Azospirillum brasilense: one gene and its partner. Each later gene encodes a partner of the first gene's protein in a complex. Links are inferred from orthologs where the notes say so. Each region holds a gene or a part of one and is shown in the gene's direction. Other genes may lie near its edges.

Region 1 (4,122 bases):
GTTCACCACCGAGGAAGCGGAATCCGACATCCGCAAGGGCACCGCCTGGGGCGATGTCCATGTCGTGGGCCAGGGGCCGCAGGGCGTCATCAACGCCGAGGGTTTCCGCCTGTCCGACCGTGGCAAGACGATGGTGTTCCTGAACCAGTCCAAGGCCGACGTCCAGGCCGCCGAAAGCCCGGGAGGAAAGACGCGTTGAGTGCAGCCACCTTTGCGGCCCCGCTGTTGGCCGTGTTCCTCCTGGTGTCGGGGGCCTCCGTCCCGGCGGCCCAGGGGCTGCCCGGCCTCGGCGGCGGCCCCAACCCGGTCGAGGTCAACGCCGATCAAGCCATCGAATGGCATCAGGACGTGCGCGCCTACGTGGCGCGCGGCAACGCCTCGGCCAAGCGCACCGACAGCACCGTCTACGCCGACGTGCTGACCGCCTACTACCGCGAGGTGCCCGGCAAGGGGAACGAGGTGTTCCAGCTTCTCGCCGAAGGCAACGTGCGCATCGTCAGCCCGACCCAGGAGGTCTTCGGCGAGCGCGGCGTTTACGACGTGGACAAGCAGGTGGCGGTGGTCACGGGACGCAACCTCAAGCTGGTCACCCGCACCGACATCGTGACGGCGCGCGACACGCTGGAATATTACGAGGCGAAGAACCTGACGGTGGCCCGTGGCGACGCCGTGGCCGTGCGCATCGCCAACGGCGACCGGCTGCGCGCCGACATTCTGATCGGCCAGCTCAAGAAGATGCCGGACGGCTCGACCCAGATGGAGCGCATCGACGGCGCCGGCAGCGTGGTGGTGACCACCGCGACCGACGTGGCGCTGTCCGACAAGCTGGTCTATTCGGTGGCCGACGAGACGGCGGTGCTGCTGGGCAACGTCAAGATCACCCGCAACGACAACCAGCTCAATGGCGACGCCGCCGAGATGAACATGAAGACCAAGGTCAACCGGGTGATCGCCGGCCCCGCCACCGGCGGGCGGGTGATGGGCCTTCTGATCCCCGGCCAGGAGCCGGGCGCCCCCGGTGGCAAGCCCACCGCCCAGTCGGGTGGCACGCCCGCCGCCCAACCGGGCGGAACGCCCGCCGCGAAGCCCTGACCGACCCGGCAGCGAATCAATGGCCATGGACATCGAAGACCGGGACCTCGGCGGTCCGACCCTTTCCGCCCCGAACGCGTCGGGTCACCCGGCGGACCACCCCGCCACCGACGTGCGCCCGACCGAAGGGCTGGTGGCCCTGCATCTGGGCAAGGCCTACAAGAAGCGCCCGGTCGTCCGCGACGTGACCGTGACGGTCCAGCGCGGCGAGGCGGTCGGCCTGCTCGGCCCCAACGGGGCGGGCAAGACGACTTGCTTCTACATGATCACCGGGCTGATCGCCGCCGATTCCGGCACCATTCTGCTGGATGGGCAGGACATCACGGCGCTGCCCATGTACCGGCGGGCGCGGCTGGGCATCGGCTATCTGCCGCAGGAGGCGTCGATCTTCCGCGGCATGTCGGTGGAGAACAACATCCGCTCCGTGCTGGAGGTCGTGGAGCCCAACCGCGACACGCGCGAGCAGATGCTGGACGAGCTGCTGGCGGAGTTCTCGATCACCCACCTGCGCCGCGCCCCGGCGCTGGCGCTGTCGGGCGGCGAGCGGCGGCGCGTCGAGATCGCCCGCGCGCTGGCCTCCCAGCCGCACTTCATCCTGCTCGACGAGCCGCTGGCCGGCATCGACCCGATCGCGGTGAACGACATCCGCGAGCTGGTCAGCCACCTGCGCGACCGCGGCATCGGCGTGCTCATCACCGACCACAACGTGCGTGAAACGCTCGACCTCGTCGATCGGGCATACATCTTGCACGATGGTGTGGTACTAATGGAGGGAGAACCGGCCGAGATCGTGGCGCACGAGGACGTGCGCCGGGTCTACCTCGGGGACCGGTTCAGCCTCTAGTGCGGTTTCCCTGCCCATGGCGCTCAGCCAACGCCTCGATCTTCGTCAGTCCCAGTCCCTGGTGATGACTCCGCAGCTGCAGCAGGCCATCAAGCTGCTGCAGCTGTCGAACATCGAACTGTCGGATTTCGTGGATCGGGAGATCGAGCAGAACCCTTTGCTGGAGCGCGACGGCGGTCCCGGCGAGGGCGGCGGCGAATCCGGGGGCGACGGTGCCGGTGACGGCGGGGGCGAGCCCGGAGCGGTGGACCTTGCCGCGCCGGAGGAGCGCCAGCCGCCGATGACCGACGGGCGCACCCGCGACACGGTGGAGATGACGTCGTCGGAGACGATGGGGTCGGCCTCCGACGCGCCGCTCGACACCGATTTCGAGAATGTCTATTCCGACGACCGTTTCTCCGACGGGACGGACGGCTCCAGCGACGTCTACGGCTCCTGGCAGGAGCGCGGCGGCCGCGGCGGCTTCGAGGACGACGAGTCCAACCTGGAAGCCACGCTGACCGGCCAGAAGAGCCTGCGCGACCATCTGACCGAGCAGTTGAAGATCGACCTGCCGGACCTCGGCGACCAGCTCATCGGTCTGGCGCTGATCGACATGCTGGACGAGGCCGGCTGGATCACCGGGCTGGAGGTCGAGAGCCTCGCGGGGCAGCTCGGCTGCGCGCCGGAGCGGGTGGAACGGGTGCTCGCCGCCTGCCAGCGCTTCGACCCGCCGGGCATCTTCGCGCGGTCGTTGAAGGAATGTCTGGCGATCCAGCTGCGCGAGAAGAACCGCTTCGACCCGGCGATGGAGGCCCTGCTCGACCATCTGGAGCTGCTGGCGGCGCGCAACCTGCCGGCGCTGATGAAGGTCTGCGGCGTGGACGCCGAGGACGTCGCCGACATGGTGGCGGAGATCCGCAAGCTGAACCCCAAGCCGGCGCTCAGCTTCGACCACACGCCGGCCCAGCTCGTCACCCCCGACATCCTGATGCGCGCCAACCCGGGCGGCGGCTGGCTGATCGACCTGAACCCGGACACGTTGCCGCGGGTGCTGGTCAACCACCGTTATTTCGCGCGCATCTCCGGCACCGCCCGCAACAAGGCGGACAAGGAATACATCACCGAGCGCTTCCAATCGGCCAACTGGCTGGTCAAGTCGCTGCACCAGCGCGCCACCACGATTTTGAAGGTGGCCAGCGAGATCATCCGGCAGCAGGACGCCTTTTTCATCCACGGCGTCTCGCATTTGAAGCCGCTGATCCTGCGCGACATCGCCGAGGCGATCGGCATGCACGAGAGCACGGTCAGCCGTGTCACAACCAACAAGTTCATGGCGACGCCGCGCGGCGTGTTCGAGCTGAAATATTTCTTCACCTCCGCCATCCAGGGGGCCGACGGGCAGGCCGCCCACTCGGCGGAGGCCGTGCGCTACCGCATCAAGGCGATGATCGACGCCGAGAAGCCGGACGACGTGTTGTCGGACGATAAAATCGTCGAAATCCTTCGTGGTGAAGGGATCGACATTGCGCGCCGGACGGTCGCGAAGTATCGTGAAGCGATGCGCATTCCGTCATCGGTGCAGCGACGCCGTGCCAAGATGTCACGCATGTAACCGGGCCGGGAGGGGGTCGTCCTTGATTGACAGCCCATACCGCCGTCACTATGGTCCCCGTCCGCACGTGGCGGCCTTCCGTCGTCCTATGTCTATCGCGGACCAGATTGGAAACATCCCAAAATGCAACTGACCGTCAAAGGCAAGCAGCTTGACGTTGGCGACGCTCTGCGCACCCACGTCGCGGACAGCCTGAACACCATCGTCGGCAAGTATTTCAACAAGCCGATCGAGGCCAACGTCGTCCTGACGCGCGAAGCGCATCTGTTCAAGGCCGACATTCAGGTCCATGTCGGTCGTGGGATCGTCCTTCAGAGTGCGTCCGACGCCACCGAGCCGTATCCCGCCTTCGACACCGCGTGCGAGAAGCTGGCCAAGCGCCTGCGCCGCTACAAGCGCCGCCTGCGCGACCACCACAGCGTCGAAGCCCCCGCGCAGGAAGCCTTCCCGGCCCGCTACCAGATCCTGGAAGCGGAGAAGGACGAGGCCCATGTGGAGAGCGAAGAGGCCGCTGCCGAAGAGGCGCAGCCCATCGTGATCGCCGAGATGGAAACCAACATCGCGACCCTGGCGGTCAGCGAGGCGGTGATGC
Region 2 (4,150 bases), on another replicon or contig:
CAAGCTGTCGCAGTGGTTCCTCAAGATCACCGCCTACGCCGACGAGCTGCTGAAGGGGCTGGACACGCTGGACCGCTGGCCGGAGCGCGTGCGCCTGATGCAGGAGAACTGGATCGGCAAGTCCACCGGCGTGCGTTTCCGCTTCGACCTCGTCGGGCGGACGGACAAGCTGGAGGTCTTCACGACCCGGCCCGACACGCTGTTCGGCGCCTCCTTCGCGGCGATCTCCGCCAACCACCCGCTGGCCGCCGAGCTGGCCGCCGGCAACCCCGCGCTGGCCGAGTTCATCGCCGAGTGCAACCGCCTGGGCACCAGCGAGGAAGCGATCGAGACCGCCGAGAAGCGCGGCTTCGACACCGGGCTGCGGGTGGTGCATCCCTTCGACCCGTCCTGGGAACTGCCGGTCTACGTCGCCAACTTCGTGCTGATGGAATACGGCACGGGCGCCATCTTCGGCTGCCCGGCCCATGACCAGCGCGACCTGGATTTCGCCCGCAAGTACGGCCTGCCGGTCCAGCCGGTGGTCGTTCCGGCGGACGCCGATCCCGCGACCTTCGTGGTCGGCGACGAGGCCTACACCGGCCCCGGCCTGCTGCGCAACTCCCGCTTCCTCGATGGGATGGAGGTCGAGCCGGCCAAGCAGGAGGTCGGCAAGCGGCTGGAGGAGCAGGGGCAGGGCGAGCGCACCACCCAGTACCGCCTGCGCGACTGGGGCGTCTCCCGCCAGCGTTACTGGGGCTGCCCGATCCCGGTCATCCATTGCGAGAGCTGCGGCATCGTTCCCGTGCCGGAGCAGGATCTGCCGGTGGTCCTGCCGGAGGACGTGACCTTCGACAAGCCCGGCAACCCGCTGGACCACCACCCGACCTGGAAGCACACGAGCTGCCCGACCTGCGGCAAGCCGGCGGTGCGCGAGACGGACACCTTCGACACCTTCATCGAGTCGAGCTGGTATTTCGCCCGTTTCTGCTCGCCCAAGGCCGAGGACGTCGCCTTCACGCGTGAGGCGGTGGACTACTGGCTGTCCGTGGACCAGTACATCGGCGGCATCGAGCATGCCGTGCTGCATCTGCTCTACTCCCGCTTCTGGACGCGGGCGATGAAGCAGTGCGGCTACCTGAACGTGGAGGAGCCGTTCGCCGGCCTCTTCACCCAGGGCATGGTGAACCACGAGACCTACAAGGACGCCGGCACCGGCGCCTGGTTGGCCCCGACCGACATCCGCAAGAACGATCTCGGCGACTACATCCGCAACGACAACGACGGCCCGGTGACGGTCGGCCGTGTCGAGAAGATGTCGAAGTCAAAGAAGAACGTGGTGGACCCGGCGCACATCATCGGCACCTACGGCGCCGACGCCGCCCGCCTGTTCATGCTGTCCGACAGCCCGCCGGAACGCGACCTGGAATGGACCGAGGCCGGTATCGACGGCGCTTGGCGCTACATCAACCGCCTGTGGCGGATGGTGACGGAATCGCCGGTCGCTCTGCCGCCCGCCGGTGCGCCGAAGCCGGACGCCCTCGGCGCCAAGGCGGAGACAACCCGCCGTCAGGTCCACAAGGCCATCGCCGGCATCTCGGAAGACCTGGAGAAGTTCCGCTTCAACAAGGCGGTGGCCCGCGTGCGCGAGCTGTCCAACGCGCTCGCCGAGCTGGACGGCACGGGCGAGGGCGAGGCCTGGGTGCTCCGCGAGGGCTTCGAGGCCACCGTGCGCCTGATCGCCCCGATGATGCCCCATCTGGCCGAAGAGCTGTGGGCGCAGCTCGGCCACGCCACGCTGCTGGTCAACCAGCCCTGGCCGCAGGCCGACGCCGGCCTGGTGGTCGAGGACTCGGTCACCATGGCGGTGCAGGTCAACGGCAAGCTGCGCGCCACGCTGGAGCTGCCCCGCGACATGGCGAAGGACGCCGCGGAGCAGGCCGCCCTGGCCGATCCCAACGTCCATCGCGCCCTGGAGGGCAAGCCGGTGCGCAAGGTCATCGTCGTCCCGAACCGGGTGATCAATGTCGTCGTCTGACCTTCATACCGGCAGCAAAGCCGGCGTCCGGCGGCGGAGGCTTCTGGCCCTCGCCCTGGTCGCGCCGGCCGTGCTTGCCACGGCGGCCTGCGGTTTCCAGCCCATGTATGGAAACCTCGGGGCGAACAGCATCGGCAGCGCCGAGCTTCAGCAGGTCGAGATCAACGGCATCAAGGATCGTTACGGCCAAAAGCTGCGCAACCTGCTGATCGATCGTTTCTACGCCGACGGCCGCCCCGCCGCCCCGCGCTACCGGCTGGAGACCGCGCTGACCGCGTCGGAGCAGAAGCTGTCCCTTCAGAAGGACGCGACCGCCACCCGTGCCCAGCTCGTCGTGAACGCGCCCTACCAGCTCATCGACGCGGCGACGGGTGCGATCCTGTTCCAGGCCAACGCGCGCTCCTACATCAGCTACAACGTGCTGGAGCAGCAGTACGGCGCCCTGGCCACGGTCGAAAACGCCTACGACCGCGCGCTCCTGGAAATCTCCAACGAGATCACCACCCGCGTGGCCGCCCAGCTCGGCCGCAAGCCCTGATCCGCACAGGACAACCGGAGGCCGGACCTCCGCCACCGACGGTGTCTTCGTGAAGCTGCAAGCCCGGGCGATCGACGGTTTCCTGCGCAGCCCCGATCCCAAGATCCGCGCGGTCCTGCTCTACGGCCCGGACACCGGTCTGGTGCGCGACCGCGCCATGGGGCTGGGCCGTACCGTGGTCACCGATCTGTCCGATCCCTTCCGGGTAACGGAGATGCTGGGCCGCGCCGTCGCCGACGATCCGGCCCGGCTGGCCGACGAGGCCGCCGCCTTGTCCTTTACCGGGGGCCGCCGTCTGATCCGCGTGCGCGAGGCGGAGGACAACGTCACCACCGCCTTCACCGCCTTTCTGGCCGATCGGACGCCCGGCGACAGTTTGGTCATCGTCGAAGCGGGCGATCTCGGCAACCGGTCGAAACTGCGCACCCTGTTCGAAGGGGCGGACGGCGCCGTCGCCATTCCCTGCTATGTGGAGGAGGAGGCCGCGCTTGGCCGGGTCATCGCCGACATCCTGCACGGCCATGGCCTGACCGCCGATCCCGACGCGCTGACCTTCCTCGCCGGCAACCTGGTTGGCGACCGCATGGTGGCACGCGGCGAGATGGAGAAGCTGGCGCTCTACATGGGCACGGAGACGCGCGTCCGACTGGAGGACGCCCAGGCCTGCGTCGGCGACAGCGCGGCCCTGTCGCTCGACGAGCCGATCTGGGCGGCGGCGGAGGGCGACTTCGCGACGCTCGACCGCTCGCTGGCCCGTTTGTTCGCCGAGGGCATGTCCCCGGTGCCGATCCTGCGCGCCGCCCAGCGTCATTTCCAACGTCTGCAGATGGTCGCCGGGCAGGTGGCGGCGGGCAAGTCGGCGGACGCCGCGGTGGAGGCGCTGCGCCCGCCGGTGTTCTTCAAAATGAAGCCGCGGCTGACCGGTCAGGCCCGCCGCTGGCCGGCGCCGCTGGTGCGGCAGGCGCTGGAACGGCTGGTCGAGGCCGAGGCGGACTGCAAGCGCACCAACATGCCCGACCAGACGCTCTGCGCCCGGGTTCTCTTCCAGCTCGCCTCGCTGGCGCGGCGCTGACCGTTTCTCCTTACTTCGCGGCCAGGAACTGCGGCACGCGGAGCAGGATCAGTTCGTTGTGGTCCTGCTTGCCCAGCGCGCGGCCCGACGAGTAGGGGAGGTTGTTGTCGTTGCCGACGACGATGTGCTCGGCGTCCACCACATCGACATTCTCGATGGTCACGAAGGGGAAGGTGAACGTGCCCTTGTCACCGCCGAGCCGGGCGACGCCCTTCGGATCGTCGATGTCCATCAGGTCGACATAGCCCACCTTCTTCACGAAACCCTCCGCGTCGGCTTGGGCGAAGTCGATCTTGTAGACGCGCTTGAACCGGGCCGGGGCGTTGAAGCAGTCCGGAGTCGGCTGGCCGGTGCAGCCCTGGGCCGGGTTGCCCTCGCCGTTGTCGCGCTCGATGATCAGGCCGGTGGTGGCGTCGATCATGTTGAAGTCGCCGATGTTGTTGCCGTTGGCCTCCAGCAGGTACTTGAAGCTGCGGCCCGTGAAGTCGCCCTTGGCGACGTCGAACTCGGCGATGCGCAGATA

Evidence for each region. The genes of interacting proteins can lie anywhere in the genome.
Region 2: lptB (region 1) and lptE share a complex: the UniProt entries of both Escherichia coli proteins name them as parts of the lipopolysaccharide transport and assembly complex. The link is inferred for Azospirillum brasilense from one-to-one orthologs.

Annotation. Positions count from the first base shown.
Region 1 is NZ_CP012915.1:1,623,590-1,627,711, reverse strand. What follows is about bases 52-3,023. They hold lptB (LPS export ABC transporter ATP-binding protein), read left to right. Parts: upstream 52-1,111; coding sequence 1,112-1,936; downstream 1,937-3,023. Other genes in these bases: rpoN (RNA polymerase factor sigma-54), read left to right, coding at 1,953-3,023; AMK58_RS21090 (LptA/OstA family protein), read left to right, coding at 196-1,092; lptC (LPS export ABC transporter periplasmic protein LptC), read left to right, coding at 52-199. Outside these bases: more of lptC, read left to right, coding at 1-51; more of rpoN, read left to right, coding at 3,024-3,530; hpf (ribosome hibernation-promoting factor, HPF/YfiA family), read left to right, coding at 3,654-4,122. UniProt on the Escherichia coli protein: Part of the ABC transporter complex LptBFG involved in the translocation of lipopolysaccharide (LPS) from the inner membrane to the outer membrane. Probably responsible for energy coupling to the transport system.
Region 2 is NZ_CP012914.1:71,183-75,332, forward strand. The notes cover bases 780-3,779. They hold lptE (LPS assembly lipoprotein LptE), read left to right. Parts: upstream 780-2,003; coding sequence 2,004-2,555; downstream 2,556-3,779. Other genes in these bases: leuS (leucine--tRNA ligase), read left to right, coding at 780-2,017; holA (DNA polymerase III subunit delta), read left to right, coding at 2,605-3,627; AMK58_RS00345 (esterase-like activity of phytase family protein), read right to left, coding at 3,638-3,779. In the rest of the region: more of leuS, read left to right, coding at 1-779; more of AMK58_RS00345, read right to left, coding at 3,780-4,150. UniProt on the Escherichia coli protein: Together with LptD, is involved in the assembly of lipopolysaccharide (LPS) at the surface of the outer membrane. Required for the proper assembly of LptD. Binds LPS and may serve as the LPS recognition site at the outer membrane.